2 linked regions of the Luteolibacter sp. LG18 genome follow. The protein of the gene in region 1 interacts with the protein of each later gene in a pairwise test. Links are inferred from orthologs where the notes say so. Each region holds a gene or a part of one and is shown on either strand. Other genes may lie near its edges. The genes, in order: dps and clpS.

Region 1 (15,636 bases):
GCCGAAGATGGCGGTTTTCCGGCTTTTGCGGATTTCGTGGCGGGAGGCGGCGTCGGCCATGCGTTCAGAGGAATCCGGCCGGCTGGAGGGTATCGACGAGATACTGCTGGCGGGACATCAGGTGTTGGTAGAGCTCGTGGCGGTCGGGGTCTGGCTCGCAGCGGCCGTGCGCCTCGGACGAGACGAGGTAGCTGGCGATCTCCCCGAAGCCAAGCGATTCACCACTTTCCCGGAAAAAGGCGACCGCGGCCTGCATCGCCGCACCGATGGCCGCGCCCTGACGGCTGCCGACCGGCACGACCGGCATGCCAAAGACATCGGCGAGGAGCTGGCGGGTGGTGCGGCTGACCGCGGCGGCCCCGAGCAGGCGGATTTCCACCGGCTCGAAGCCGAGATCCGCGAGGCGGCTGACCCCATAGCCAAGGCCGAGCGCGACGCCTTCCGCGGCGGCGCGAGCGAACCCGGCGGGGCTGAAATTCTGGAGGGTCATGCCATGGAGCACGCCGCAGCCTTCCGGCAGGCGCGGCAGGGATTCCCCGGTGAGGTAGGGCAGGAACAACAGGCCATCCGCCCCCGCCGGGGCCGAGGCCACGGCTTGATCGAACTGCTCCGGCGTCCAACCGTAGTGGCGGCGGACCAGTTCGATGGCGGTCACCGCATTGGTCGTGGTGGCCAGCCCCAGCCAGCCGCCGGTGGCACTGCACAGAGCGGAAATTTCCCCGCGGAGGTCAATGACCGGGGAATCCTGGACCCCGACAATGGTGCCGGACGCTCCGAGTTCCACGGCGATGGTGCCATTCGTGACACAGCCGGCGGCAAGGGCCGCGAGTTGAGGCGCGGAACCTCCCGCGCCGACCTGCACGGACTCGGAGAGCCCCCAGGCGTGGGCCAAGGCCGGACGGAGGCTCCCGCGCGCCGCGCCGGGCGCCTGCAAGGGTGGCAGGCGGTCGGCCAAGGCCGGGTCGATGGCATGGACGAGCTCCTCCGACCAGCGGCGGGTGCGGATGTCGAACAGCCCGGTAGCGGAGGCGCTACCCGACTCGGTGGCGCGCTCGCCAGTGAGCCAGTAGGCGATGAAATCCTGCGCCGAGAGGAAGGACGCGGTCTTTTGAAAGTGGTAGGGCTCCTGCTGTTTCAGCCACAGGCACTCGGCCGCCAGCGAATCCACGCCGGGCACTTGGCCGAGCAGCTCCAGAAGGCCCGGTGCCCCGCCGAAAACGCGGGAGATTTCCTCGGCCTGGCGGCGGGACGATTGGTCACCGGCGAGCTTCGCGGGGCGGACGATGCGGCTGGCGACATCCAACGCCACGAAGCCGCGCAACGGTCCGGCCACTCCGATGGCGGCGACCCGGGCACGGCGTTCGCCGAGGGCGGCGAGGCACTCGCGGACCGCGTGATCCACGGCGTTGATCCAGCCCGCGGGGTCCTGTTCGCGGTAGCCGGGTGGGAGTCCTTCGATCCAGGCGTGGGGGGCGTGGGCTTCCGCGGCGACCTCCGCCGCTTCGAGATCGAGCGCCACCACGCGGGTTCCGGCGGGGGTGATCTCAATGCCTAGAAAATACATGGGATGAAAGTTCTCCAGTTCTAAACCGGCTTCGGTCGCTGCCAAGTTCCAAAGTTGAACGAATCGTTTTTGGAGCACCTCACCAATCGCATGCTCCCGGCAGCCAATCCCCGGGTTTCCAAGCCGCCCATTGCGCGCGGATGGCAGGCACCAGCGGACGGTCCCGCCATGCCAGTGTGAAAGCCCGGGCGGCCAGCGGATCCGTCTCGGTGCTGGGACTTTCCAAGCCTGTCGCGGCCCGGACCACCCCACCCAGCACCCGCTCGACCGCCCGGAAGGCATCGTGTGGATTCAGCCCGAACGTTTCCGTCAGCGCCTGCATGAGTTTCACCCGGTCGGACGAGCGCTCGGCCGCGGCCAGAATGGTGGTCACGAGGTGCTGGTGGAGATCCTTCTCCATGCGATGGAGGGGAAAGGCGAAGCGGGTGTCCGCCTCCCATTCCCGCCACTGGGCGGTGGTCACCTCCTCCCACCCGGTCACCGGACACGGGCTCCCCGGAGCGGAGACCTCGAACCAATGGAAGACACGGCGGAGGAGAGACATGGCAACGATAGCTACCCGGGTTTGATCTTCCACTTTTCAGAAAAACGTCCCCGCCCTGCCTTACGGCAAGTTGACAAATGCGTACTGGCAACCGTGCCCGTCCGCGACCAAGGTCGGGCATGGACGATTTCGAATCGAAGGTGCGCGATGCCCTCGCCAACCCTCAGAACCAAGGCGAACTGGCCGACGCCGACGCCGTGGGGACGGTGGGCTCGCCGGACTGCGGCGACATGCTGCGGATGTGGCTGAAGTTCACCGAAAAGGACGGCAAGCGGGTGATCGACCGCGCCTCGTTCCAGGCATTCGGCTGCCAAACGGCGATCGCCGTGGCCTCGATGGCCACCGAATTGCTGAAAGGCAAGACCGCCGAGGAGGCCCGGGAATTGTCCGCCTCCGAACTGACCGGTGACCTCGGCCCGCTGCCGCCGATGAAGATCCATTGCGGCCAGCTCGTGGAAGGGGCGCTGAAAAGCGCGCTCGACCAGACGCCCGCCGCGCCGCTTCCCGCGCCAGCCAGCGCCCCGACCCTCTCGGGAGGATTCCAGCGCCCGGCTGGCAAAATCCGGATTGTTCCCCTCGACGACGAGCAACCATCCTGAGTCCCGCGTGTTTATTGCACGCGCTGGATAGGAATGATCCCTTCGGCGCGTTAGCTAAGTTTCCGTAAAACCCTTCCAGTTTCCCCGTGCTCGAACTCCAGGACGTTTGCTTCACCATCCGCAAAGACGGCGAGGATGTTAATCTCGTCGACAAGGTCTCCATCCAGATCCCGAAAGGGCATTTCATGGCGATCGTTGGACCTTCGGGCTGCGGCAAGACCACGCTGCTCAAGACCATCGCCGGTCTGAATCCGGAATCCGGCGGGGCCCTCATCTGGGATGGCCGGGACCTTTCGAAGGAAGGTGACTTCTCGCCCTCCGAGATCGGCTACGTGCCGCAATTCTCGATCGCCTACGATCCGCTGACCGTCGACGAGTCGGTGGAGGCCGCCACCCGGCTGCGGGTGAAGACGAAGAACCACGCGGAGCTGGACCAGCGGATCGACCGGGTGCTGGAGGAAACCGGACTGGCGCCGATCGCGGACCGGCCGGTGAAGGTGCTGTCCGGCGGCCAGAAGCGCCGTCTCGGGCTGGCAATGGAGCTGGTGTCCGATCCGAAGCTGCTGCTGTGCGACGAGGTCACGAGCGGCCTCGACCCGCGCTCGGAACGCGAAATCGTGCGGCTGCTGCACGACCTTTCCCGCAAGGATGGCCGGATCGTGCTGTCCGTGACCCACTCGCTGGCGCACCTGGAACTCTACGATTCGATCCTGGTCCTGCACGAGGGCCGGGTGGCCTACCACGGCCCGCCCGATCAACTGACGCACTATTTCTCCGTGAAGGACACCGAGGAGGTGTATCCTCGCCTCGCCGGACAACCGTCCGACCGCTGGCAAACCTCGTGGGAGAAGCACCGCGCGTCCTACTACAAGATGCTGGAAAAGAACCGGGAACGCTCGGTGGCCTCCGGCGCGCTGAGCCTGCCGCCCGCGAAGGTGGAGGGCGAGGAAGCGGATCCCCATCCGGCGGCCAAGCTGCCCGGGTTCTTCAGCCAGTTCGGCACCCTGCTGTCCCGGCGCTGGCGAATCTTTTTCCGCGACCGCGGTCAGGTGCTGCTCCAGTTCGCGATCATGGTCTGCTTCCCGCTGCTGGTGATCCTCTTCAGCGACAAAGCGAAGGAACCGATCCCGAAGTTCTCCGACACCCACCGCGCCGACGTGCAGGAGGAAGTGCAGGAGATCTCGGACGTGCGGGCGGGCCAGCTCAAGGTCGGCTCGGCGGTGTCCGGCGTCATCATGTTCCAAGTGGTGCTGCTGGCGCTGATGGGCTCGAACAACTCGGCGCGAGAGATCGCCGGAGAGCGTCAGATTTACGAGAAGGAGAAGTTCGGCGGCCTGCGCCCGCTGGCCTACCTTTCGAGCAAAATCGCGTTCCTGTCCTGCCTGGTGATCGCCCAGTCGCTGTGGATGGCGTTCTTCGTGAACTTCTTCGGGCCGTTCCGCGGGGACTTCGTCCAGCACGCGGGCTTCCTGCTGCTGGTGAACGGGGCGATGACCGCGGTGTGCCTGGCGATTTCCTCGCTGATGCGGACGGCCGAGCAGGCCTCGCTGCTATCCATTTACCTGGTGGGTTTCCAGCTTCCGCTCTCCGGCGCGGTGTTGGCCCTGCCCGATGCGGTGGAGACCTACACCCGGCCGTTCATCTCCTCGTATTGGGGATGGTCCGGGAGCGTGGAGGGCCTCCAAACGGAGGTGCATGACGCGGTGAAGTCGGTGATCGACACCACCCTTTCGACCCGCAGCGCGTGCCTCTACACGCTGGCCGCCCACGTCGGCGTGGCGCTTTTCGCCGCGTGGCTGGGCACCCGGCGGCACCAATGGGATTGAAAGTTCCCCATTCCAAGGCCGTCTTTCCCATGCTATCGCTCCACTGATCCCTGAGTTCCCCGTTTTCCCAAGACCCATCCCATGCCCCGCCGCGCCAGCTCCAATCTCCATCCCGGCCTGATCCTCGGCATTGTCGCCGGTGTCGCCGTCCTTTTCTTCGTCGGCAAGTCCTTCACCGGGAAAAAGTCCTCCGGGTTCGGCGATGTCACGAAGCTGAACATGGAGGCCTTCCTCCAGAACGGCAACAGCCTGCGCGGCAGCGAGTACGTGGTGGAGGGCACCGTCGACGAAAAGCTGCGCTGGACGCCGGACCGCGGCCAAGTGGTCAGCGTGGTGGTCGACTCGGGCGGCGTGAAGGAAATGATCGGCATCGAGGTGCCGCCGGAGTTCAACAACCGCAACATCGAGCGCGAACAGCGCTATTCCTTCAAAGTGAAGTTCCGCCAGGGCGGCATCCCCGTGGCCACCGGCATCAACCGCCTCTGAACCTCCTCCCGCGCACGCCATGAAACCCTTTTACACGCTCCTGCTGCTCTCGGGCATTGCCGCCGGCCAAGGTGGTGTTTTCACCCCGCCGCCCGCGCCTCCCACTCCGCCGCCGAGCCAGGACACGACCGTCACCCGCCCGCCACCGGAGGAAAAGAAATCCCCGTTCGGCAACGAGCTGCCGATGCTCGACCCCTCCGCGGAGACCATCACCATCGGCGGCATCACGATCCCGCTGGGCGACAACCGCATCCTCAAGGCGCGCTTTGAAAAGTACCTGAGCCAGCCGCCGGAGAACTCCGACGAGGCGAACGAATACCGCGCCACCATCAAGGACATCCTGGGCACCATCTCGCCCCTGCGCCAGGGCGGTCCGCAGCTTTACGAGGCATTCAAGAAGCTCCCGAGCGCCGGTTCCTACCCGGGTGACGCGAACATCTGCAGCTCGCTGGCCGAAGCCATCTACGTCGCGATGCTGGCGAAGCAGGACGTCAACGGCCTGAAGAAGCTCAACGATTCGATCGAGCAGGAGAAGAAGGACCTCACCGCCAAGCACGATTGGGAAGTCTCCCACAACCGGGAGAAGATGCTGGAGCAAACCACCACCGGCCAGGGCGGCCGTGGCGGACGCCCGGGACAGGCCACCACCACCCAGACCGAGCGCGAGGGAACCGGCACCAAGTCACTGGAATACAAGGACGCGCTGCGCCGCATCGTCGAGATCGAGGCGCTCAAGAAGAAGAACATTCTCCAGACCGAGGCCCAGACGCTCCAGGCCAAGACCCAGTATCAGGTGAACATGGTGCAGTGGTTCGCCCAGCGCCGTTACGAGCATGTGCTGATGGCCTCCCGGTTCTACAACCAGATCTGGAAAGACGGCGATTCCGCCCTGCGCATCGACAAGGGGTCGGACGTCAGCAAGCTCTTCACCCAGTCGGTGGGCATGAACCCGACCGTTTCCTCGCTGGACTCGCTTTCCAGCGACGCGATCCGCGAGGTGGACAAGTACATCGAAGCTTTCAACCTGATGCTGTCCCGCGACGAGCTCCACTCCGCCTCGCAGCGGCTGATGGAGGCCTACGCGATCGGCGAGTATCTCGGCCCGGTGGCGACGCTTTCGATGGAGAAGAAGTTGCGGGTGGCGGCCTACGTCCGCGACCTGCACGAACTCTACGGTTCGCTCCAGGCCCGTGACTACGTCCGCGCCAAGACGCTGGCCGACAAGCTGAAGGGCACCGTGAAGGATTTCCCGTCCTCCAAAGTCGACAGCGCCATCGCCGGCTACACGCTGGCCTCCGACCTCGCGATCGAAGAGGCCAAGGCCCAGCTCCTCGCCAAGAACAACGACAAGGCCGCCGAGAAGATCAAGGCGGCCACGGAGATCTGGCCGACCAACCCGAAGCTCTCCGAGTTCCGCCAGATGATCGGCAGCGCCGGGCCGCTGGTGGCCGCCCGCAACGACTTCGACCGCCTGATCACGGAGAAAAACTTCCGCGAGATCTTCCGCCGCCAGTATGAGTTCGCCCCGGCGATCCAGGGCGACGCCACGCGCGAAGACGCCTTCAAGCAGATCATCGGCAACCTCACCAAGATCGAGGCCTCGCTCGGCAAAGCCGCCGAGTTCACCAAGATGAACCAGCCCTATGCCGCCTACGAGCAACTGGCGGAGCTGCGCGAATCGTTCCCGGACGATCCGAAGCTGGGCCGCGAGCTGGAGCTGCTGGCCCCGAAGGTGGCGGACTTCACCAAGGCCCTCGACCGCGCCCACCAGTTCGAGGACCGCGCCGACCAGAAGCAGCCCGGCTCCGCGCTGGCCTGGTACCTGAAGGCGAAGAAGATCTTCCCGAACAGCAAGTTCGCCGAGGACGGTATCAAGCGCGTGCTCAACGACATCCTGCCGGAGGACAGCACCTCGAGCTCGCGTTGAGACGCGGCCGCTACAGCCTGCCGGACGAACGTCCGGACACCCAATCGAGCTTCGGCCAATTGCTCCAGCGGCATTGGCCGTGGCTGGTGGCATTGGAGCTCCCTCCGGTGGCAGCCTTTCTGTGGCGGGGGCTGTCGTCGCATGAATGGGGCGTGGCTGCCCCCGCTTGGCTCGGGGCGGGGGCGGGGTTCGGCTTTTGGCACGTCTGGCTGCGACGCACCATCGACACCAACCACGGGACCTACACGCGCCACGCCACACCGCTACGTTACTGGTTCAACATGAGCCACTTCGCGCTCTTCTACTTGTTCACCATCACAATGGCCCTGTTCGGCGGCCACCAGTAACTGGCACCCGAAAATCAAAATCCGGGGAGAAAAAAGCTGTTAGCGCCTTTTTAGAATAATTCTTGCTATCGAATTCCGGGGCCGTAGTTTGCCGCGCCGGAATGGTCCACGATCTGTCAGACAGCAACGCCGAAACGCCGATCCCCGAGGAAATCGAGGGCCTGCGCATGACCCGCCAGCGGCGGGAGGTGTATCGCGTGCTGATGGGAACCCGCGACCACCCGACCGCGAACGACGTCTTCCTGCGGGTCAAGGACACCCTGCCAAACATCTCATTGGCAACGGTTTACAACTGCCTGGAAGCCCTCGTGCAGCACGGGATCGTGCGCCAGGTGAACTTCGACCGCAATCCGTCCCGGTTCTGTCCGAACCTGGAGGAGCACGGCCATTTCCACGACAAGGCCACCGGCGCGATCCACGACGTGACTTTCAAACCCGGCGTCAATCTCGCCGACCTCCTCGACCTGCCGCCCGGCGCCGTGATCAGCGACGTCGAGATCACGCTCCGCGGCGAGCTCCCCTCCCCCTCTTCCCACTGATTCCCGACTCCCACGCCATGTCCCTCGTCATCAAAGACCTCCACGCCACGCTCGAAGACGGCACCGAAATCCTCAAGGGCGTGACCCTTGAAATCCCCGCCGGGGAAGTCCACGCCATCATGGGACCGAACGGTTCCGGGAAATCCACCCTTTCCAAGGTCATCGCCGGCCACGAGGGCTACGTCGTCACCGGCGGCAGCGTGACGCTCGATGGCGAGGACATCTTCGAGATGAGCATCGACGAGCGCTCCCGCGCCGGCATCTTCCTCGCCTTCCAGTATCCTTCCGAAGTTCCGGGTGTCTCGAACGCCAACTTCATCCGCGCCGCCCTCCAGGCCCGCCTGCCGCAGGGCGAGGAAATCGACGCGGTGGCCTATTACAAGAACCTCTACTCGAAGATGGACCTCCTCGAGATGGACCGGAAGTTCACCGGTCGCTCGGTGAACGAGGGCTTCTCCGGCGGTGAGAAGAAGCGCAACGAGATCCTCCAACTCCTGATGCTGGAGCCGAAGTACGCCATCCTCGACGAAACCGACTCCGGCTTGGACATCGACGCGCTCAAGATCGTGGCCCGCGGCGTGAATGCCACCCGCTCGCCCGAGCGCGGCATCCTGATGATCACCCACTACCAGCGCCTGCTGGACTACATCTGCCCGGACTACGTCCACGTGATGGCCGCGGGCAAGATCGTCCGCTCCGGCGGCCCGGAACTTGCTCTTGAGCTGGAGAAGTCCGGTTACGAGTTCCTCAAGGACGAGGAATTCGCAACGGCCTGATCCAGAGCCACTCCAACCCCGACGTCCCCCATGAACCTCCGCCCCAGCCGCCACCCGCTCGATGCCCAGAGCCGCACCAAAGTCGTGCAGCTTCTGAACGACACCATTGCCGTGTTGATCGACCTGCGGCTGCAGGTGAAGCAGGCGCATTGGAACGTGCGGGGTTCGAACATGATCGCCATCCACGAGATGCTCGATGGGTTCGTCGACCAGCTCGACGAAGCCACCGACGAACTCGCGGAGCGCGCCGTCGCCCTCGGCGGCCGCGCGCTTGGCACCCTGCCTGGCATCGGCAGCGTGACCTCGCTGCCGCCCCTGCCACCGGAGGCCACCGGCAGCTTCGACCTGCTCGAACTGCTGGCCGAACGCTACGCCGCGGTCTCCGCCGTGCTCGGCATCGGCATCAACCACGCGCAGGTGGTGGACGACGAGGTCACCGCCGACCTGCTGATTTCCACCACGCACGCCATCGACAAGAACCTCTGGTTCCTCGAATCCCACCTCGAACCGGAATTCACCGACGAGGATCCCGAAGAGGGCGACGACACGCCCCTGCTCTGATTTCCCACTTTCCCGATTTCCATGTCCTACGAAGCCTCCAGCACCCTCGACGCCGAAACCCGCGAAGCGATCGACATCGACCGCACCAAGGGCGATTTCAGCTTCCCCGAGCGCCACAAGTTCGACGCCGGCCGCGGCCTGACCGAGAAGACGATCGACTACATCTGTGACGTGAAGAACGACCCGCAGTGGGTCCGTGACTTCCGCCACAAGGCGCTTCAGGTCTTCCGCGACAAGCCGATGCCCACGAACTGGGCGACCAAGGACCTGAACAACATCGATTTCGACATCATCCGCTACTACCTGTCCGACGGCGAGAAGCCGAAGCGCTCGTGGGAGGATGTGCCGGAAGACGTGCTGCGCACCTTCGAGCGCCTCGGCATCCCCGAGCAGGAACGCGCGTTCCTCGCCGGCGTGGAAGCCCAGTATGACTCCGAGGCGGCCTACTCGAACATGAAGGAGGAGCTCACCAAGCAGGGCGTCATCTTCGTGAACTCGACGGAAGGCCTGAAGCACCACGAGGAAATTTTCCGCCCGTGGTTCGGCAAGGTGATCCCGACCGCCGACAACAAGTTTTCCGCGCTGAACAGCGCCGTGTTCTCCGGTGGCTCCTTCATCTACATCCCGAAGGGCGTGAAGCTGAAGCAGCCGCTGCAAGCCTACTTCCGCATCAACTCCGAGAACTTCGGCCAGTTCGAGCGCACCCTCATCATCGCCGACGAAGGTGCCGAGGTGATGTACATGGAAGGCTGCACCGCGCCGAAATTCGAGACCTCCACGCTGCACTCCGCGGTGGTGGAGCTGGTGGCGCTGAAGGGCGCGAAGATCCAGTACGTGACCGTGCAGAACTGGTCCTCGAACGTCTTCAACCTGGTCACCAAGCGCGGCCTCGCCATGGAGGACGCCGAAGTCCGCTGGATCGACTGCAACATCGGCAGCCGCCTGACGATGAAGTATCCCGGCGTGATCATGAAGGGCCGCCGCGCCCGCGGCGAGGTGATCTCGATCGCGCTGGCCAACACCGGCCAGCACCAGGACACCGGCGCGAAGATGATCCATGCCGCCGACGAGACGACCTCGAACGTCGTTTCCAAATCCATCTCCGTGGGCGAGGGCCGCTCGACCTACCGCGGTCAGGTCCACATCCCGAAGCACCTCAAGGGCTGCAAGAACAACACCGAGTGCGACGCGCTGCTGATCAACACCCGCAGCCGCACCGACACCTACCCGGCGATCACGGTGCGCGGCAACCAGCACGCGACCCAGCACGAGGCCAGCGTCTCGCAGGTGTCCGAGGAAATGCTCTTCTACATGCAGCAGCGCGGGATCAGCGAGGGGGCCGCGATGTCCCTCGCCGTGAACGGCTTCATCAACGACCTCGTCCGCGAGTTCCCGATGGAATACTCGGTGGAACTCAAGCGCCTCATCGACCTCGAAATGGAAGGCTCCGTCGGCTGATCCGCCATCCGGCACCTCCTCCCCACCACGTATCATTCTCCCGTCTACGATGCCCGCCGTGCTCGAACAACCCGCCTCTCTCCTCGACTCCGCTCCGGTCACTCCGGCCACGTTCCCCGCTTGGTTCGCCGAGCGCCAGCGTGCCGCGCGGCAGCGCTTCCTCCAGATCCCGCAGCCGAAGCGCGGCGACGAGACCTGGCGTTTCTCGTCGGTGAAGGAACTCGATTTCGCCGACTTCCGTCCCGCCAACGGCGGTGCCGATGCCACCCTGCTGGCTTCCCGTTCCACGGGCCTTGAAGCTCCGGTGGCGAAGTTCGTGTTCGGCAACGACGAACTGCTCCACTCCGAGTCCGATCTCCCCGCAGGGGTGATCTGCCTGCCGCTGGCCGAGGCCCTGATCTCCCACTCCGAGCTGGTGGAGAAGCATTTCATGAAGCAGGAGACCCGCCTGGGCTCCGCGAAGTGGACCGCCCTGCACGAGGCGAACCTGCGCAACGGCCTGTTCGTCCACGTCCCGGCCAACGTCGAGGTCGAGGGCACGATCGAGGTCTTCCACTGGATCGCCGGGGACAACACCGCGATCTTCCCGCACACGCTCATCGTGACCGGAGCGAACGCCAAGGTGCGCGTGGTGGACTATTTCCAGTCCGCCGATGAAACGTCCACCGGTCTCGCGATCGCGGTGAACGACCTGATCGCCGGCCCGGGCTCGAAGCTCGACTACGTCGCCATCCAGGCCTTCAACGAGCACACCAAGGTCATCCAGGTGAACGAAACCGGCGTGGCCAAGGATGCCTCCGCCACCGGCTTCATCCTCAACACCGGTGCGACCTGGGCGCGCAACGAATCGCTCAGCCGCCTCGAGGGCGAGGGCTCCCGCTCGGACATGCTGTCCGTGAGCATCCCGGCCCGCGACCAGGAGTACGACCAGCGCACGTTCCAGCACCACGTTTCGCCGGGAGCCTTCAGCGACCTGCTCTACAAGAACTCGCTCTACGACAAGGCCCGTACCATTTTCTCCGGCCTGATCTTCGTGGACGAGGGCGCGCACCGCACCGACGCCTACCAGACCTGCCGCAACCTCTTCATGAGCGATGACGCGGAGGCGAACTCCATGCCCGGCCTGGAGATCAACGCCGACGACGTGAAGTGCTCCCACGGCAGCACCTCCTGCCAGATCAGCGACGAGGAGATCTTCTACCTCCGCGCCCGCGGCATCTGCCCGACCCGTGCCCGCCAGCTCATCGCCCGCGGTTTCTCCGTGGAGGTGATCGAGCGCCTCGGTGACGAGAAGGTGGAGGAACTGGTGCTGCGCTTCGTGGACGACAAGTTCGCCCACATCGCCGGCGGCGGCGCCTGATCCTTTTCCCGGAAACCATTCCAAGCGGCGGGTGCACCAGTGGTGCCCGCCGCTTTTTTCGTGTCTTGCCATGACGATGGGAGCTGCCAAGCCTGCCTCATGTTTCGATTTGTCGGTTGTGTGTTGTTGGCCGGTCTTGCCCATGGGGAGATGACGCTCCCCGCCGGTGTGGAAACCCGCTTTGCCGCGGAGACTCCCGGAGCGCCTTCCCCGGAGTGGGCGAAAACCACCTATGGCTCGGCCAAGGAGGCGGAGGCCGCGGTCGACCTGGTGTGGAAAGCGTATGAGAAGGGAGCGAAGGCCCGGGGTGAGGACCGGAAGATCGCACCCCAACCCGCGACGCTGGAGGAGCTCAAGATGATGCCCGAGGACCAGCGGCCGAAGTTCAAGCCGTCCGAGCTGACCGTCGATGGCAAGACGATGCCCTACTTCCTGGTGGCGAAGGGTCGGAAACCGGAGAAGGGTTGGCCCTTGATCCTCGCGCTCCACGGTGGCGGGGGCACGCAGCAGAAGCTCACGGACCCCCACGCCTGGCCGGTGAACACGCAGGAATGGCAGGCGCAAATGGCGCTCTTCGAGCGGAGCTATCCGGGCGACGCGATGTACTTCATCCCGCGGATGGCGGATGACAACGACGGCCGCTGGTACTACGACTACTGCCAGACGTTCTACGACCAAGTGATCCGCCGCGCGATCCTGTTCCGGGATGTGGATCCGGACCGGGTGTATGTCACCGGGATTTCCGAGGGCGGCTACACCGCGTTCCGTTTGCCAGCGAACCGACCGGACCGTTTCGCCGCCGCCTGTGCGATGGCCGCCGCGGAGCCGATGGAGAACGCGCCGCCGGAGAACCTCCGCAACCTGCCATTCCGCTGCGGAATCGGGGAGAATGACACGATGTTCGACCGCATCGGCTTGGCCCGGCGTTACTTCGAACGGCTCGATGCCTTGCAAAAGGACGATGCCGGCCATTATGTGCATCACCTCGACACCCAGGCGAACCGCGGCCACGGCATCGACTACAAGCCCGGCCCGGAGTGGATGGTGAAATACACGCGTGATCCGCGGCCAAAGACAATCACGTGGACCGTGCAGAAGCTGCACAACACGCTCGACCTGCGGAACAATTGGCTGGCTCTGGATGAAGTACCGTCCACCCTGCCCGCGAAGCTTGATGCGGCGATCAAGGACAACACGATCACGCTGCAAGCCGATGCCGGATTGAAGGGGAAGGTGTTCCTCGATGACACGCTGGTGGATCTCGATCGACCGGTGAAGGTGATCCTCAATGGCAAGGAGGTTTTCAACGGCGTGGCAAATCGCAATCTCGCGACGGTGGTGAAGACGCTGGAGTCGCGGGGCGATCCGCGGCTGGTGTACACGGCGGAAGTTTCGTGGTGAGTGGAGAAGAAAGAGCGGACTGAAGTCCGCGGTCCAATTTTGGCTGGAATGTGGAAAAGCAGCCGGTCCGGTGTTAGGATGTGGGATGACATGGAGACTACCCATCATCCTTGTCGTGTCCGCCGTCACCGGTGCAGCCCAGCCGGTGTTGGAAGGAGTCGAGCGCCTGCGTCCCCAGCGCCGTGAGTTGATCGAGCGTTCCCTGAAGGAGCTGGAGGCGCATCCGGGGATTCCCTACCGCTACTCCGGATCGTCGCCAGAGGATGGCGGCATGGACTGCTCGGGGGCGGTGTTTTATCTACTGGAAAAGATCGGCATCGATCCGCCGCGCTCCGCCCAGGCCCAGTATGACTGGGTGAGGAAGGAGAGCACGCTGACGCCGCTTTCCAGCACGGTGAGCGAGGGTGATGCCATCGCATTCGCAGCGCTGCTGCCGGGTGATCTGTTGTTCTGGGGCACGCTCGATCCGGATGGCGCCGCGCGCGTCACCCACGTGCAGATCTATCTGGGCAGGGAAGCCAAGGACGGCCGCCGCGTCATGATCGGTTCCAGCGACGGGCGCTCCTACCGCGGGGTGAAGAAGGACGGTTTCGACATCGTGGACTTCAAGGTGCCGAATGCGGAATCGCCAAAGAAGCTGTTAGGGTATGGGCCGCCGGTGTGGAAGAGGTAGCGTAAGCATTCCTGCTTGCGAGTGGGGGACGCGCCATCCCACGGGGAGATTTGCAAGCGACCCCAACCGTTCATTCGAGGCTTTTTCTGAGAGATCGCGCCGCCCTCGATCACAAGCAGGAATGCTTGTGCTACTTTGGGGAAATCGCTGGAATGAGGGCAAATGTCCGAGCCGCGTCCGCTACTCCGTCACTCGAATCTTCCGCTGATCCGCACCGGCACCTCACCGGTCTTCGAATTCCTGCCGGACGGGACCTTGCACGCGCTGCGGGCGGACAACATCCTGCTCAACCTGCTGCTCGGTTGCCCGGTGGGTGGCTCGCTGCACCGCATCGCGCTCATCGTGGCGGACGCCCACGGTCATCGGAGCGTCCCGCTCGCGGGCCCGGGCGGGGGACTCTTCTCCGCGGACGAACATTCCGCCTGCTGGGAAACCGAGGTGGAAGGCATCGAGGCCACCGCCGTGCTGCAACCGATCAAGGACGGCTGGATCATCGAGGTCACCGCGACCAACCACCAACCGCATCCGGTGATCGTGCAGGCGGTGCACGGGATGGATCTCGGGCTCACCACCCAGTTCGCGGCGCGGTTGAACGAGTCCTACACCAGCCAGTACGTCGATCATCATGAGATCGTCGATCCGGCCTTCGGCCATGTGATCGCGTCGCGGCAGAACCTGGCGGTGGACGGCCGGTATCCGTGGCTGATCCAATCGTGGATCGAGGGCACCTCCGGCTTCAGCACGGACGCCTCGGAATTTTTCGGCTCGCAAGGAACCGGAGGCGATGTCGCCAAGGGCCTGTTGAACGCGCCGGCACCGGGTCGCGTGCGGCAGGACGAAACCTCCTACCCCGCCCTGTATTCGAAGCCCGCGGTGGTCGCGCCCGGAGGCGTGATCCTCCGGCGGTTCATCGCTCAATACCGCGCCGATCATCCCGCCGCCAGCGGACCGGCCGACGTAGCGTGCCTTCACGCGGCGGTGGAGGACCTCCAGGCCATGGAGTTCCCCGTGCCGCCGCAATTGCAAACGGCACGCGCGCCCGAGCGGGTGATCCACGGCGCGGAGGTTTCGAAGGCGGAGCTGGAAAGCTGGTTCGGTGGCGCATGGGGCGCGGTGGAAACGCTGGCCGATGGCCGGATCGGATCGTTCTTCCATGGCGACGAGCGCCGCCACGTGGTGACGCGGGCGAAGGAGGAAACGGTCACGCGTCCGCACGCGCTGATCCTCCGCAGCGGTTCGAGCGTGGACGCGGTGAACGACCTGCTCGACACCACCTGCCACATGGCGGGCGTCTTCCAGAGCCTGCTGGCGGTGGGCCATCCGAGTTTCCACCGCCTGCTCAGCCCGGTGCGCGAGCGCTTCGGGCTGCAACGGTTCTCCGGCCAACGCATCGGTCTCCGCGACGCGGATGGCCTTGAGTGGCTAGGCATTCCCTCGGCCTTCGTGATGGGGCTGACGTCCTGCGAATGGATCTATCAACTCGATGGCCGCCGCATCCGCGTGACGGCGGAAGTTTCCAGCGGCGCGCCGGAGGTAACCACCTCGCTGGTGGTGGAAGCGGGCAAGCCCGCTGAG
Region 2 (15,641 bases), 750 kb from region 1 along the record:
GGTGTGACCGAGGGGACGCTGTTGTAGCGTAAGCATTCCTGCTTGCGCGTGGGTGTGCTCCGCTTCGCGACAACGGCACGAATCGGATCGTTCGGGTGGTTTGGGATCTCATCCGGTAACGAACCGCGCCCGCTCACAAGCAGGAATGCTTGTGCTACTGATTCATCGCCTGCCCCACCTCCGCCAGGCTCGGCAGCACGGCATTCGCGAGCGAGAAATCCAGGCAGGCGGTCACGCGGTTCGGGACGGCCCAGACCGGGCAACCGGCGGCGCGGGCGGCTTTCACGCCGTTGAGGGAATCCTCGATCACCAGGCACTCGGCGGGTTCGAACCCGAGACGCCGCGCGCCTTCCAGGAACAGGTCCGGGGCGGGCTTGATTCGCGGTGCATCCCCGCGACAAACCACGGTGTCGAACAGGGGCATCATCCCCAGCCGGTCGAGCCAGCCATCGACCCAGTGGTGGGACGAGCTGGACACCACCGCCCGCGGGATGCCCTTCGCGATCAGGGATTCCAGCAGCGCCACCGCGCCGGGCATCGGGCCTTCGCCCGCGAGATCGCGGACGATTTCCTCCTGCCGCTTCAGGTCGAGCTCGTGCCAATCGAACGAGCTGCCGGTGAGTTCCTCGAGGTGCGTTTTCGGCGACCAGGTGTCGAAGTCCGAACCGATGCAGCGGGTGTAGAGTTCCAGCGGCAGCGGGTGGCCGTGGGCGCGGAAAGTGCGGTGCCAGGCGTCGTAGATCGCCCACTCGGTATCGACCAGCACGCCGTCGAAGTCGAAGAGGACCGCTTTCATTGGGAGCGCCGGGAAGTAGCGCAAGTTTGCAACTTGCGTGCGGGGAGGAGCGGAACCGTCATGGACGGTCGGAACTTTCCGATTCTGGTCCGCCGCACGCAACCACAACTTGAAAAGTTGTGCTACTTCACGGCGCGACTTTCAGATCCGGGCCCAGCAGCAGGACCTCGGTGTGCTGGAAGGCGTCCATGCGGGACATCAGGCGGTCCACGCCCTCGCGGGCCGGGGCTGGCAGCGATCCGAGCAGGCCGCTCTGGATCAGGGTCTGGCGGAGCTGGGCGGAGGGCTTGGGAGTGGCCGTGGCGCGGATCAGTTCGTCCTCATCCTTGTCCTTCTTGTCGTGCTTGTTGGCGAAAAGCCCCTCGAAGGCGCTCTTCGGTTCCGGCACCAGCTTGGCCTCCGGGTTGTCGAGCTTCGCCTGCTTCGCGGCGTAACCGATCGCTTCCACCAGGCCACCTATCTCATCGACCAGTCCGATCTCCAGCGCCTTTTCGCCGCTGTAAACGCGGCCGCCGGCCAGCGGTTCGAGGTCGCCCTTGAGCCGGTCCTTGCGACCGTCCGTCACGCGCTGCTTGAAGGTGCCGTAAACGCGGGTCATCGACTGGCGGATCAGCTCGCCCTCCTCCTTGGTGAAGGCATGGGTCATGCTCATCGCCCCGGCGTTCTTGCCGCGCTGGGTGACGTGGCTGGTGATGCCCAGCTTGTCCATCGCCCCGCCGAGCACGAATTTCATGCCGACCACGCCGATCGAGCCGGTGATGGTGCCGGTTTCCGCGAAGATCCGGTCCGCGCCGCTGGACACGTAGTAGCCGCCGCTGGCCGCCACCCCGCCCATCGAGACCACGAACGGCCGACCGGTGGACTTCCACTGGTGGGTGGCCTCCCACAGCACTTCGCTGGCCAGCGCCGAGCCGCCGGGGGAATTCACCCGCAGCACCAGCGCCTTCGCCTTGTCGTCCTTGCGCAGCTTCAGGATCTCCTCGCGCACCGGGGCGATGGAGTCGTCGGAAATGTCGCCATCGAGCGCCACCACCGCCACGTAGTCCTTGCGGGCCTTGGTCTTCTTGCCGTCGTTGAACATCAGTTTCACGATGTCCATCATGCCGGTGATCTCCGGCCCATCGCGGTCCGGGAGCTGGTAGCCGGTTTCATACTCGGCCTCCGCGCCGTAGGTTTCGCGGACCTTGGCATTGAAGGTGGTGCGGTAGAGCAGGTCATCGGCGAGGCCTTCCTTCTTCGCCTCCTCGGCGGTGAGGGTGCCTCGGTCGATGAGTTCCTTCACCTTGGCCTCGGGGATCTTGCGGCCGGTGGCCACGTCCCGGACGATGGCGTTGTAGATCGAGTCGATCAGCTTTTCCTCCTGCTGCTTGGCCGGGTCGCTCGGGCCGGTGCGGTAGTAGTTCTCGCCGAAGCTCTTGAAGTCGCCGATGTGGATCACGTCCGCCTGGACGCCCAGCTTGTCGAGCAGGCCCTTGAAATACATCGACTCCGCGTGGATGCCGCTGAACTCGCAGTCCGCCTCCGGCATCAGCGCGAAGTGGTTGGCCGCGCTGCCGAGGATGGCGGTGCCGTTGCCGAGCTGTTCGCTGTAGATCCACACGTCCTTGCCCGCGGCGCGGATCGCCAGCAGGCGGCGGCGGAGTTCCTGGATCTGGTCGAGACCCAGCCCGGAGCCGGCCACATCCAGCACCACCGCCTTCACATTCGGGTCGGTGGCGGCTTTCTCCAGGCTGCGGCTGATGTCGAAGGTCGTCAGCGGGCGGCTGGCGTCCATGTTCAGTCCGCCGAAAAGGGATGGCTCCGGCGTTCCGGATTCGGTGACCGGATCGTTCAGGTCGTAGATCGCGACGATCGGCTTCTTCTCCTCGGCCGCGGTGGCGGTCAGGAAACTGGCGGCGAGCAAAGGCAGGACACGCATGATGGCACTGGTAGCAGGTTTGCGCCGGGACTCAACCCGGGACGGATGATCACAAAGGGGTTACCGATGCCTGTCCGGTGCGGACGGAATCGGGACCGCAAAAACGCGGATCTTTGAAAAAACGTCGCGGGGTCCGGTTCAGGCGGCCTTTTTCTTCGGCTCGGCCGGAGGGGCGGCGGGATCCGCCGGGGCGGGGGCCGCGGCCTTTGGCTGCGGCTTCGGGATGTCCCAGGCGGTGACCCATTCGTGGGACACCTTCTGGTAGCCCTTCTCCAGCAGCCGCTTCTCCATGTCCGGAAAATGGGCGGCTCCGTAGAAAATGGCGAGCCGCTTGCGGCCCTTGTCCACCTGGGAATCCAGCACCTTGATGCACTTCGCGTTGCGGTCGCCCACGATCACGCTGTTGCTGCCGGCGAAGGCGGCGATCTGATCGTCGCCGCTGCCCAGGGTGTGGATGATCTCCAGCTTCATCCGGTTCGAGTTTCCGGAAAGCATCGCCTGCATCAGCTTGGCCGCGTCCGGCTCCTTGGCACCCGATTGGTCGGCCTTCGCGATCAGACCCAGCAGCGATTCGCCCTTCTCGGCTTGGAGCTTCTGGAATTCCTCCAGCGTGATGTCGGCGTGGACGAAGTTCTTCCGCGTGTAGTCGATCGACTCCATCTGGCCGGTCAGGCCGAGGAATTTCGCCACCATGCCGTAGAGTTGATGGAGGCCGCCCAGGTCCTTTTTGTCGGCGGCGGGTGCGTCCTTGGCTTCCTTCTTCGGGATCGCCTTGTCGTCGCCGACCATTTCGAAGAGCACGGCTTGGTAGTTGTCGAACTTGCCGCTCAGGTTCTTGTAATAGGCGGCGTCCGCGATGTGGATCGCGCCGATCAGGTCCACCGTCACGCCGTCCTTCTTGTAGCGGGTCACCCCGGTCTGGAGCCGGGCGGCCTGTGCGTCCTCGTCCACCCGGATGAAATCGGAGGCCTTGGGAGCGTCCTCGGCGCGGGCCGGAAGGACCAGCCAGACGGCGGCGAGGGCGGTGAGGAGGGCTTTCATGACGCTGGGGGAGATAGGAATCACCCCGGAAGCGGCACGGAAAGCAGGATTTGTGCCCTCGACCCGCCCGGCCCCGTTGCCCTGCCCGGGCTTTTCGGCTATATCGCCCGCAGATGAACGTGCCGTCGCGCTACTGCCCCTCCCTTTTGAGCTATTCCCGCCGCCCGACCCGCGAGGTCCTGGTGGGCCGCGTCGGCATCGGCGGAACCAACCCCATCCGGGTGCAATCGATGATCACCTCGGACACCCGCGACACCCCGGCCTGCGTGAAGCAGGTGCTGGATCTGGACGCCGCCGGTTGTGAAATCGTCCGCATCACCGCCCAGACCAAGGTCTACGCCGCGAACCTGGAGAACATCGTCCGCGAGGTCCGCGCCGCCGGTTGCCAGGTGCCGATCGTGGCGGACATCCATTTCAAGCCGGACGCCGCCCTTGAGGCCGCCAAGTGGGTCGAAAAGGTCCGCGTGAACCCCGGCAACTACGCGGACAAGAAGAAGTTCGAGGTCCGCGAATACACCGATGCCGAATACGAGGAGGAGCTCGAGCGCATCCGCGAGGAATTCGTGCCGCTGGTGAAGCTGTGCAAGGACCTCGGCCGTGCCATGCGCATCGGCACCAACCACGGCTCGCTGTCCGACCGCATCATGAACCGTTTCGGCGACACGCCGCACGGGATGGTGGAGAGCGCCCTGGAGTTCGCCCGCCTCGCCCGCGAGGAGAACTACCACAACTTCGTGTTCTCGATGAAGGCCTCCAACCCGAAGGTCATGATCGAGGCCTACCGCCTGCTGGTCGCCCGCCTCGATCTGGAAGGCGCGGATTGGAACTACCCGATCCACCTCGGCGTGACCGAGGCCGGTGATGGCGAGGACGGCCGCATCAAGTCCGCCATCGGCATCGGCTCGCTGCTGTCCGATGGCATCGGCGACACCATCCGCGTCTCGCTCACCGAGGATGCCGTTTATGAAATCCCGGTCGCCCAGGCGCTGGCGGAGCCGTTCAATGCAGGCATCCCCACGCGTGGGGATGTGACCACCGAGTACGTCCCGTCCTACGATCCCTTCTCCTACGAGCGTCGGAAGACCGACGTCCTCACCGTGGAAGGCCACGAGCTGGGTGGCGACCGCACCGTGCGCGTCTTCACCACCCAGGAGAACTGGAACGCGCTGGCCCACAAGATCCACAAGCTCGGCGACTTCAAACCCGAGATCGTGGTCGAGAAATCCGGCGTGTTGGAGATCGACCCGCGCGACGAGGCCGCCGTGGCGGCGCTGAACCACTCGCCGGTGGCGCAGCTCGTCACCGTGAAGGATGGCCTCGACCTCGAACCGATCCACGCCTTCCGTCAGCTCGCCTTCGTGATCGATGCCCGCCATCCGATCCTGCTGAAGGACACGCTCACCCCGCCGCAGGGCGACACCGATTTCCTCCAGGCGCTGTTGCCCGCGGCCCGCGTGATCGGCTCGCTGCTGTGCGATGGCATCGGCGATGCGATCCTGGTCCGCGGCGAGACCGCCCCCGGCCAATCGCTGCGCCTCGCCTACAACATCCTCCAGGCCGCCGGGACCCGCATTTTCAAGACCGACTACGTGGCCTGCCCGAGCTGCGGTCGCACGCTCTTCAACCTGCAATCCACCACCCAGAAGATCCGCGCCGCCACCGGCCATCTCAAGGGTGTGCGCATCGCGGTGATGGGCTGCATCGTCAATGGCCCGGGGGAAATGGCGGATGCCGACTTCGGCTACGTCGGCGGCGCGCCCGGCAAGATCAACCTCTACGTCGGCAAGACGCCGGTGAAGTTCAACATCCCCGAGGCCGAGGCCGTCGAGCGCCTGATCGACCTGATCCAGGAGCACGGCAAGTGGATCGACGCCCCCGCCGGGGAGCCCGTGGAAGTCTGATGGAATTGATGGAGGTGGCCATGGCGACGAAGACCGAAACCCGGACCCACGAGGCCGAGGCGCTCGACGTGCCTTGGAACGTGGTCGTCCACGACGATCCGGTGAACCTCATGGGCTATGTCACCTGGGTCTTCCAGAAGGTGTTCGGTTACGATGACGCGCGCGCCAGCAAGCTGATGATGGAGGTTCACGTTGCCGGGCGCTCCATTGTCTGGACCGGCACCCGGGAGAAGGCCGAGTTCTACGTCGCCGAGCTCCAGGCCCACCAGCTCACCACCTCGCTGGAGAAACCGCAATGAGAGTGGCCCCCACGCTGAAGGGCGGTCTGCGGATCGATGCCGAGATTTCCCAGGACTGGGACGTCCTGCGATGCATCCTCGCGGACGCGAAGCCCGGTGGCCTCGCCCGTCGGCTCACCGCCTCGGCCGGTCCGGATGCCGAGGACTGGGAGGAGCTGATGATGCCGGACTTGCTCGATGTGTTCGAAGGCCAGCTCGGCGTCGTCCGTGACACCATCCGCGCCGCCGCCGAGGCCTCCTCCGGAGGACCCGGCGAGATTTTCATCGAAAAGGACGACGCGGAAGCGTGGTTCGGTGCCCTCAACCAGGCCCGCCTCGCCCTCCACGCGCGGCACGATTTCTCCGACGACGATCCGGACGTGATCGGCATGTCCGAGCAACGCCGCTCCGCGTTCTTCCGTTACCAGTTCTACATGGTCATCCAGGACCTGCTGCTGAAGCGGGTGCTGTGAGGTAGCACAAGTTTTCAACTTGTGGCTTCTCGCGGTGGACTAGGGAGGGATGTTCGAATTTCATCCGCTAGGTCGGCCGCGCCCAAGCGCAAGTTGAAAACTTACGCTACTTCACCGCGGCCAGCACTTTCTCCATCTCCAGCTCGTGCTGGCAGCGCAGGTCCAGGGCGCACTTCGGGGCGAAGCACGGTGAGCACTCGACATGACGTCGCAGCACCGTGTGGCGTTTGCCGAGCGGACGTTTCCACGCCGGCTCGTTCGGGCCGAAGAGGACGATGCAGGTCGCTCCGGCATGGGCCGCAAGGTGGGGCAGGGAGCCGTCCGCGGCGATCACGCGCTCGTGCGCGGCCAGCAGCGGCAGCACCTCGCCGGAGGGAAAGAGGTCGGTTGTCCGGACACTGTCGCCGAGCGTCTTCGCCAGTTTCGCGGCCAGGCCGCCGCCGCCCGGAATCCCGGCGAGGGTCAGGCGGGTGCCAGTCTCGAGGAGCGCCCGGGCCACCGTTTCCCAGCGGTCCAACGGCCATTCGTGGCTACGGCCGAAATCGGAATCCGGCACCAGCAGCGCGGTACCCGGGGCAGGCGGGGCCAGTTGATCGATTGGTTCGAAATACGCTGCCACCCGTGTCTCGATCCCCATCGCCTCGATTGGGGCGAGGTAATGGCGGACGCGGTGCTCGATCGGGCCCGGGGTGGGGAGCGGCAGCGGATCGGTGAGGCGTTTGGAGAGGGCCTTGTCTCCGCCCGGGCCGGTGCGGCGTGGGATGCCCGCCTTCGCGCAGGCGTCCGCGGCCACGCCGGGTTCCCAGATGAGGGCGGCGGCGAACTTGCCGGAAAGCGAGCTGGCGACCGTGTTTGCCGAGGCCTTCGCCGGATACGGAAGCACCGAGAGCCCGGGAAGCGTCTGCCAGAAGGTCTCCTGGGCCGCGGGGCACAGCACGCTCACGGGCAAGCCGGAGGCCGCCAGCGCCCGCAGCGCGGGTACGGCGAAACAGGCCTCGTCCCACCGCTCCGGCGCCGTCACCAGCATGCCCTGTCCCGCGTCACTCATCTGGCGGAGTCTGGGGCGTGGATGGGTCGGTGGCAACCGGAGGTTGAGCTGGGACGACTTGGAATTCGAATCGCTCCGGCACCGCCGGTGCCTTGGGGAAATCCAAGGCGCCCATCAACACTGGGGCGAGTTGTGGGTCCAACAGCAGCGCCATCCGCAACTGGGCTGGATGAAGCAGCTTTGCTTGTGTGAGCGGGTTGACTTGAATCGATTCGAGCGGAGCTGGGACGGGGGCCAGCGGGAAGATCCGGGTGGCGTTCGTGATGAGAACCCGATCCGTGATCTGGAGGCCTTCCTGGAGGGCGAGTTCGCGGAGCCGGAGCATGGTGGAATCCCGCGTCACCGGGCTCTCGCGATCGCTCTTGAAGGTGAGTTTTTCCTGTTCTGGAGTGAGATCCGCCAACCGCCACGGGGCATAGGCGCGTTTTGCCAGCCAGACTTCCGGGCCTACGTTCACGCCCAGCGGTAGATTGTCCGGAATCCATTCCCGGCCTCCCGATGGGTCGATCGCGCCCACCCCTGCGATGCCTTTCGCGAAGGCGGCTACGTCTTCCTGGAGGGACTGCTGCATCCGCTCCCGGGCCGCGCGCTTTTGTTCGGGGGTGAGGCTCAGGCCTTCGGCCAGCGCTTCCAGATACCAGTCCTGCTGTTTGGCTCGTCGTGCCGGGGTGAGTGGAAACGTCGGCCCCTCTGGAGGGGTGAGTCCGGCGGTAATGAAATCCTCCAGCATCCACCGCACCTCTGCCTCCGTCATCCCGCGTTTGGCACGGGTGAGGTAGGCTCCCACCGGATCGGCCACGGCTAGTTCCTTGGCCGAGGGTTTCCGCCCGTCCGAGCGCGTTTTTTTCGGCGGCCCTTTCACGACCGCGGCGGCGTGGGTCTTCGTGTCCACGGAAATCCGGGCGGCTTGCCACGCGCCGAGGCCCAGCAGGGTGGCGGCGGCCATCAGCCAGAAGGACGTGCGTGGCGAGGTGGAGCTCACAATTGCGGCAGCGGCTTCGGTTGCAGCACGGGAAACTGGCCGGGCAGGTGGTAGTCCGGTTCGCCGTCGGAGAGTTTGGCGGCGGTGAGGAATTTCTGGTCCGGGGAGTTCAGGATGAAGGTGACATTGCCGCGGGTGTCCGGGCCGTAGTTGATGCGGGCCTTCAGGATGTCCAGCGGGATGGCCAGGGCGGCGGCCCAGGAGCCATCCGCGGCCAGCTCGGCGAAGGCCCCCACCTCGGGCAGCGGGAAGTCCTCCTCGCTGTCCCGCACCCGCGGCGCGGTGAATTCGCAGGACCACCACGCGCCGTTGGGAGACAGGTTGAACTCGAAATAACGGCCGCTCACCGGATCGGCCAGGAACAGCTCGGCCACGTCGTGCCGCCACAGCTCGGCCTGGAATTTCCCCGGCCGCGCCGAGGGGTGGAGCTGCGCCGGTTGGGTGTGGGTGGCGATGAACCACAGCCGCTGGCCGTCCTCCGCCAGCGCGTAGCCGGCGGCGGGGTCGAAGGGCGCTCCATGCCAGTCCTGGCCGATGCCCAGCAGGGGCACGTCGAGGGCTCCCCATTGCAGCGGACGCGGGCTCTTGAAGACGATCATGAACCACCCCGTTAGCCCTGCTTCGGGGGCGGGTCGAGCGGGAACGCGCCCGCTCCCCGGCATTCCGTGAAAAAGATTCCTAACATGGATGGAAAACTATCGCCAATTCGGGCTGTATGTGGTTCATCCGCTTCGCGTTCCAATGCCACGCCGACCCCAGCGCAACAACGGTTTCTTCGATACCATCGAGTATGTGGGCCCGCGTCCCCAGAAGCCGAAGAAAAAGCGCCGGTTTTTCGGTGGCTGGGTCATCATCCTGATCGCCGTCGGCATCCCGTTCCTGTTTTTCCGGAAGCTGGTCCCGACCCTGAAGGCCGAGCAGGAGGGCACGTCCGTCGAGAACGTCGAGCGCAGCATCGCGAAACTCGCGCCGTCCGCCGCCTTCGGCGACCGCCTCGCCGCCGCCACGCTGGCCCAGGCCCGCACCCCGGGTGTCTATGACGACACCTACCGCCAGATCGCCTATCCCGGCGGGGACATCCCGGCGGACCGCGGCAAGGCCGAGGACGTCGTCGTCCGTGCCTACCGCGGCGTGGACATCGACCTCCAGCAGCTCGTCCACGAGGACATGGAGAAGAATTTCCGCGAGTACGAGCAGCTCTACAAGACCAAGGGCCCGGACGCGAACATCGACCACCGCCGCGCCCCGAACCTGAAGCGCTTCTTCGAGCGCCACGGCGAATCCCTCACCACCTCCCGGAACGTCGCCGAGTACAAGGCCGGTGACGTCGTCATCCTCACCCGCCCCGGCAGCAGCGTCCGCGGCGGCGATGCCCACAGCCAGGTGGAGATGCACATCGCCATGGTCGTCCCCGGCCCCGGCGACAGCGCCAGCGAGCCGTGGCTGGTCCACAACCTGGACTCCGGCGTGAAGTGGGAAGACGCCCTGCTGAGCTACCAGATCATCGGCCACTACCGTTACGGGAAGTGATGGCCCTCAGGGAGCAAGGACATTCCTGTCCTTGTTTCAGAGAGCCATCTCGCGGGAGCGGCTTGAGCCATCACGGTCTTCCCAAACAAGGACAGGAATGTCCTTGCTCCTTGGGCCTGTAGGAAAAAAATCCGTGTTCTTTCCCCGGATTCGTGGTTTCTCGTCCCCCCGCGCCCATGACCTCCGCCGAGATCCGCAACAGCTTCCTCGATTTCTTCCGCGAACAGCAGCACACCATCGTGCCTTCGGCCTCCCTGATGCCGCAGAGCCCCGGTTTGCTGTTCACCAACGCGGGGATGAACCAGTTCGTGCCCTACTTCCTCGGCACCGACAAGGCGCCCTACGATCCGCCGCGCGCCGCGGACACCCAGAAGTGCATCCGCGCCGGCGGCAAGCACAACGACCTGGAGGATGTCGGCTACGACACCTACCACCACACGATGTTCGAGATGCTGGGGAACTGGTCCTTCGGCAATTACTTCAAGAAGGAAGCGATCCAGTGGGCGTGGGATCTCGTCGTCGAGCGCTGGGGCCTGCCCGCGCACCGCCTGCACGCGTCCGTCTATGCGCCGAAGGAAGGCGATCCGGGCAACTTCGACCAGGAAGCGTATGACCTCTGGGCGGCGCTGTTCGCTTCCAAGGGTTGCGATCCGGCGGTGCAGATCGTCCACGGCAACGTGAAGGACAACTTCTGGATGATGGGCGAGACCGGCCCCTGCGGCCCGTGCTCCGAGCTGCACGTGAACCTGACTCCCGAGGGAGATCCAAAGACCGGCCGCGAGCTGGTCAACAACGACTCCGACCTCTGCATCGAGATCTGGAACCTCGTCTTCATCCAGTACAACGCGGAGGCCGACGGCACCTTCCGCGAGCTGCCCGCGAAGCACGTCGACACCGGTATGGGCTTCGAGCGCGCGTGCTCGATCATCCAGAACACCAAGGGCTTCACCGATTTCTCGCGCAAGCCGAGCAACTACAACACCGACGTCTTCCGCACGATCTTCGCGAAGATCGAGGAACTCAGCGGCAAGACCTACGTGGACATCTACCCGGACCTGGGCGCGGACCGCACCAAGTTCGACGAGGGGATGAAGGATGCGATCGCCTTCCGCGTGATCGCCGACCACCTGCGCACGCTCTCCTTCTCCATCGCCGATGGCATCCTGCCCGGCAACAACGGCCGGAACTACGTGTTGCGCCGCATCCTGCGCCGCGCGGTGAAGTACGGACGCCAGCTCGGCTTCTCCGGTAACAAGCCGTTGTTCGATGGCCTTGTCTCCACCCTCGTTGCGCAGATGGGTGACGTGTTCCCGGAACTGAAGGCCCGAGAGTCCGCGATCCGCGAGACGCTGAACCGTGAGGAAGAGAGCTTCAACCTGACGCTCGACCGTGGCCTGAAGCGTTTCGAGGACGGCGCGGCTTCCCTTGCAGAAGGTGCGGTGTTTTCCGGCGATCTCGCGTTCGAACTCTACGACACCTTCGGTTTTCCCGTGGACCTGACCGCGCTCCTCTGCACCGAGCGCGGGCTGGGCTTGGACATGAAGCGTTTCGAAGCGCTCATGGAAGAGCAGCAGGTGCGTTCCCGTACCGCGCAGAAGACCACCATTGTCCGTGCGCTCGACATTTCCACCGAGGCGGTGACGGCTTTCAACGGCTTCGACGCCGATGAAACCGAGGCCACCGTGTTGGAGATCCATCCGCAGGAAGACGCGCTCTTTGTCATCACCGACAAGACGCCGTTCTATGCCGAGATGGGTGGCCAGGCCGGGGACACCGGCTCGCTGGCCATCAATGGCAACGAGTATGCCGTTTCCGCCGTCCAGCAGATCGGCAAAGCCCGTGCCGTGGCGGTTCCCGCCGAGGCGGTCGTGGCGGTCGGTGACACCGTGACGCTCAAGCTCGACGCGGCTCGCCGCCGTCCGATCGAGGCGCACCATTCCGCGACCCACTTGCTCCACTGGGCGCTGCACGAGGTCGTGTCGAAGGACGCGGCCCAGCAGGGTTCGTCGGTGGATGAAAACCGCCTGCGTTTCGACTTCAACAGCGGCGCGGTCACGGCCGAGCAACTCGCCGCCATCGAGGACAAGGTGAACGCGAAGATCGCGGAGAACGGCAACGTGTCCTGGACCGAGGTGCCGCACGCCTCGATCAAGGGCCGTACCGACATCATGCAGTTCTTCGGCGACAAATACGGCGACACCGTGCGCGTGGTCCAGATCGGCGGGGGCGCGAACACGCTCGACGGTTACTCGATGGAACTCTGTGGCGGCACCCACGTCCGCAAGACCGGGGAGATCGGCCTGTTCAAGATCAAGAGCGAGGGCGCGATCGCCGCCGGCGTGCGCCGCATCGAAGCCGTTTGCGGCAAGGCCGCGGAAGCCTGGCTGGTCGAGCAGGAAGCCTTGCTCATCGCCGAGGCAGAAGCCGCCACCGCGAAGGCCACCGCCACCCTCGAAAAGCTCAAGCAGCTCGCCATCGAGGCTCCGGTCGCGCTTGCCGCGGCTCCGGCCACCCGCGAGCTGTCCGTGCTCAAGGCTCACCTCGAGCACCTCAAGGAAGTCTCCATCGAAGCCGAGAAGGCGTTCAAGAAGGCCCAGGCCCGTGCCGCCGCCCAGCAGGCGGATGCCGAGCTGGCGGAACTCATTGAAGCCGGTGGCCCGATCGTCCGCACCTTCGAAGCCGATGCCTCGCTGGTGCAGGAGCTGCTCAACGGGCTGAAGAAGAAGAATTTCGGCGAAGCCGCCTTCTTCATCGTCGATGACGGCGAGAAGCTCCAGATCGCGACCTACTGCGGTGACGCGGCCCAGGCCCGCGGCCTCAAGGCCGGTGACCTGCTCCGCGACCTCGCAGCCCTCGCGGGCGGCAAGGGCGGCGGCAAGGCCGACCAGGCCCGCGGCGGTGCTCCCGAGCGCGGCAAGATCGCCGAGCTTGAGGCCGCCGCGAAGGCGAAGCTGGCGTGAGGCCAAGTAGCGCGAGGCTGAGCTTCGCGTGTGGCTGACGGCCCGTATGGATCAGGGGTGCCTCTTTCGGGAGGTGCCGCTTGTCCCTGCCTGCGAAGCCAAGCTTCGCGCTACTTGCTGGCGCGGCTTCGGGCTGTTAGAAAAGGGGTTATGGAAGACCCGCCGGAACCACGTTTCTTCCATCCCGAGCGGCCGATTGAACGTCATCGTCGGAATCTGCCGCATTGGAGCCAGGAATCGGTGGTCGTGTTCGTGACGTTCCGGTTGGCGGATTCGATTCCGAAGGAACGTCTGGCGGAATGGGATGAGGAGCGACGGCGGTGGTTGGTGGCCCGGGGCAAGATCACCCGGCCGGATTTACAGGAGACTTTGGCGGAGCTGACTCCGGAAGAGCGGGTCGAGTATCTGCGGCAATTCGGGCGGAGATTCCACGCGATGTTGGATGAATGCCATGGCACCTGTGCCCTCCGCCTTCCCGCATGCGGCCGAATGATGGAGGAGGTTCTGCTCCATTTCGATGGGGTGCGGTATCTGTTGGGAGAATATGTGGTCATGCCCAACCACGTGCACGTGCTGATGGCTCCGTTGGCCGGGTATGGGGTGAACGGGATTGTCCGTTCATGGAAGGCGCATTCCGCGGTTCGCATCAACCGGTTGATGGGGACGAAGGGGCAGGTTTGGCAGCGGGAGAGCTTTGATCATTTGGTGAGAGACGGCGCGTCGTTGAGGGGGTTCGAGCGATATGTCATCGAGAATCCAGGAAAGGCGGCCCTGAGAAACGGGGAGTTTTGGCAGGGTAGGGGGTCGATGCCGGTCGTGTAGCGCAAAGCTCAGGAAGGCAGCGCTTTTATCGGACGGGGCGCAACTTGCCGGTGCGGGCCGTGAGCCGCACGCGAAGCCAAGCTTCGCGCTACTTGGCGACCCATGAAAAATATGCATGCAATTTTTGGGCTGGGGGCTTTTCAAATGGCTTCGGGCTTTCCAGAGTGCTGGCCGTGCGGTCGAGACCGGACCTTCCGATCCCTCGTCCGTCCGTCCAGCCATGCTCCAGATCAAACCCAAGTCGGAATGCGCCTTTGACCAAGTCTCGCTCGGAGAAGTGATGCTCCGCCTCGATCCGGGTGAGGGTCGGATCCGCACCGCCCGCCGTTTCACCGCTTGGGAGGGCGGCGGCGAATACAACACCTCGCGCGGCCTGCGGAAGGTCTTCGGCTACCGGACGGCGGTGGTCACGGCCTTGGTCGACAACGAGGTGGGCCGCCTGGTGGAGGACTTCATCATCGAGGGCGGCGTGGCCACGCAGTTCATCCGGTGGCGGGAGGACGACGGGATCGGCCGCCAGGTCCGCAACGGGCTGAACTTCACCGAGCGCGGCACCGGCATCCGCGGCGCGCTCGGCATTCCGGACCGAGGCAACACGGCCGTTTCCCAACTGAAGCCGGGGGACATCGATTGGGACCATCTTTTCGGGGACCTCGGCGTGCGCTTGTTCCACACCGGCGGGATTTTCGCCGGGCTTTCCGAATCCACCGCCGCGGTCACGCTGGAGGCGGTGGAGGCCGCCAAGCGGCATGGCACGATCGTGTCCTACGATCTGAACTACCGGCCCTCGCTATGGAAGACCTTCGGCGGCTTGTCGAAAGCGCAGGAGATCAACCGTGAGATCGCGCGGCACGTCGACGTCATCATCGACTTCAGCGCCGCGCTCGGCCTGGAGGTCGAGGGGATGCGGGAGATCGGGCAAATGGATCTCGATGCCTTCAAGCGGCTGATGGAGGCCGCTGTGGAGGAGTTTCCGAACTTCAAGGTCGCGGCCACCACCCTACGCCACGTGGTGACGGCCAGCATCAACGACTGGAGCGCGATCCTCTGGCACGATGGCCGGATCCATGAGAGCCGGAAGTACGACAAGCTGGAGATCCTCGACCGGGTGGGCGGAGGCGACAGCTTCGCGTCCGGCGTGCAATTCGGGTTCCTCGAGTTCAATGACGCGCAGCAGGCGGTCGATTACGGCGCGGCCCACGGCGCGCTGGCGTCGACGACGCCCGGCGACATCTCGATGGCCACTTGGCGGGACGCCGAGCGGCGGATCGCCGGGACGGGCGCGCGGGTGGTGTGCTGAGCTATTTCAGATCGAGAACTTCGAGGAGCTGCCGTTGCGTCGCGAGGGCGGTCCTTTCCTGTTCGTTGGTCACGTTGCCCGCGTGTTCGGGGCGGGCCTTTTCGAACGTGTCGAGGGCGGTCCAGCGGCGGTCTTCCGAGCGGGCGAGCAGGATCAAGGTGGTGAAGATGGCGCAACCGGCGGCGAGGTGGGGCATCATGGCGCGGGTGAGGGCGCAGCGGTGGAGGCGGCGCTCTGGTTTCGGCCCGCGGGCGAACCAGAATTGAAGGAACGGCCAGGCGAGCGCGAGGACCGGCATCGACCACAGGGCGGCATCGATTCGACGGAGGCGCGGGGGAAGGGCACTGAGATCCAGCCAAGCGGCGGCGAAGGAGGCGAGGGCCACGGCCGCGAAGCACCAGCCGGGATTGAAACCGCGGATCACCACGCCAAGGACCGCCCCACGCCGGCCCAGCCGCCAGCGGATGGTTTCGATCACCAGCACGAGGATGGACACGGCAAGCGCGAAGGCGGCGAGCTGGCAGCCCTGGATAGTGGCACCGGCCCATCCACCGGGCCGGTAGAGGATGCTCCGGTCGCCGCCTCGCACCAC

What was found.
Region 2: the proteins of dps (region 1) and clpS interact in binary tests that used the Escherichia coli proteins (3 or more experiments, as listed by UniProt). The link is inferred for Luteolibacter sp. LG18 from one-to-one orthologs.

Annotation. Positions count from the first base shown.
Region 1 is NZ_AP024600.1:2,504,492-2,520,127, reverse strand. The notes cover bases 7,423-10,403. They hold dps (DNA starvation/stationary phase protection protein Dps), read left to right. Parts: upstream 7,423-8,638; coding sequence 8,639-9,169; downstream 9,170-10,403. Other genes in these bases: sufB (Fe-S cluster assembly protein SufB), read left to right, coding at 9,191-10,403; sufC (Fe-S cluster assembly ATPase SufC), read left to right, coding at 7,850-8,608; llg_RS10460 (transcriptional repressor), read left to right, coding at 7,423-7,832. Also shown: llg_RS10500 (lysophospholipid acyltransferase family protein), read right to left, coding at 1-60; llg_RS10495 (FGGY family carbohydrate kinase), read right to left, coding at 65-1,564; llg_RS10490 (hypothetical protein), read right to left, coding at 1,644-2,108; llg_RS10485 (iron-sulfur cluster assembly scaffold protein), read left to right, coding at 2,228-2,707; llg_RS10480 (ATP-binding cassette domain-containing protein), read left to right, coding at 2,794-4,533; llg_RS10475 (hypothetical protein), read left to right, coding at 4,615-5,019; llg_RS10470 (hypothetical protein), read left to right, coding at 5,039-6,946; llg_RS10465 (hypothetical protein), read left to right, coding at 6,943-7,293; more of llg_RS10460, read left to right, coding at 7,395-7,422; more of sufB, read left to right, coding at 10,404-10,627; Fe-S cluster assembly protein SufD, read left to right, coding at 10,686-11,987; llg_RS10435 (hypothetical protein), read left to right, coding at 12,138-13,388; llg_RS10430 (NlpC/P60 family protein), read left to right, coding at 13,504-14,061; llg_RS10425 (hypothetical protein), read left to right, coding at 14,224-15,636.
Region 2 is NZ_AP024600.1:1,756,447-1,772,087, forward strand. The notes cover bases 4,330-7,315. They hold clpS (ATP-dependent Clp protease adapter ClpS), read left to right. Parts: upstream 4,330-5,676; coding sequence 5,677-5,955; downstream 5,956-7,315. Other genes in these bases: ispG ((E)-4-hydroxy-3-methylbut-2-enyl-diphosphate synthase), read left to right, coding at 4,330-5,656; llg_RS07385 (DUF2017 family protein), read left to right, coding at 5,952-6,407; llg_RS07390 (glycosyltransferase family 9 protein), read right to left, coding at 6,514-7,315. Also shown: llg_RS07355 (U32 family peptidase), read left to right, coding at 1-27; llg_RS07360 (HAD family phosphatase), read right to left, coding at 155-796; signal peptide peptidase SppA, read right to left, coding at 924-2,714; llg_RS07370 (hypothetical protein), read right to left, coding at 2,853-3,755; more of ispG, read left to right, coding at 3,869-4,329; more of llg_RS07390, read right to left, coding at 7,316-7,455; llg_RS07395 (hypothetical protein), read right to left, coding at 7,448-8,437; llg_RS07400 (hypothetical protein), read right to left, coding at 8,434-9,036; llg_RS07405 (DUF1287 domain-containing protein), read left to right, coding at 9,179-9,967; alaS (alanine--tRNA ligase), read left to right, coding at 10,144-12,927; llg_RS07415 (transposase), read left to right, coding at 13,078-13,749; llg_RS07420 (sugar kinase), read left to right, coding at 13,970-15,049; llg_RS07425 (hypothetical protein), read right to left, coding at 15,051-15,641. UniProt on the Escherichia coli protein: Involved in the modulation of the specificity of the ClpAP-mediated ATP-dependent protein degradation.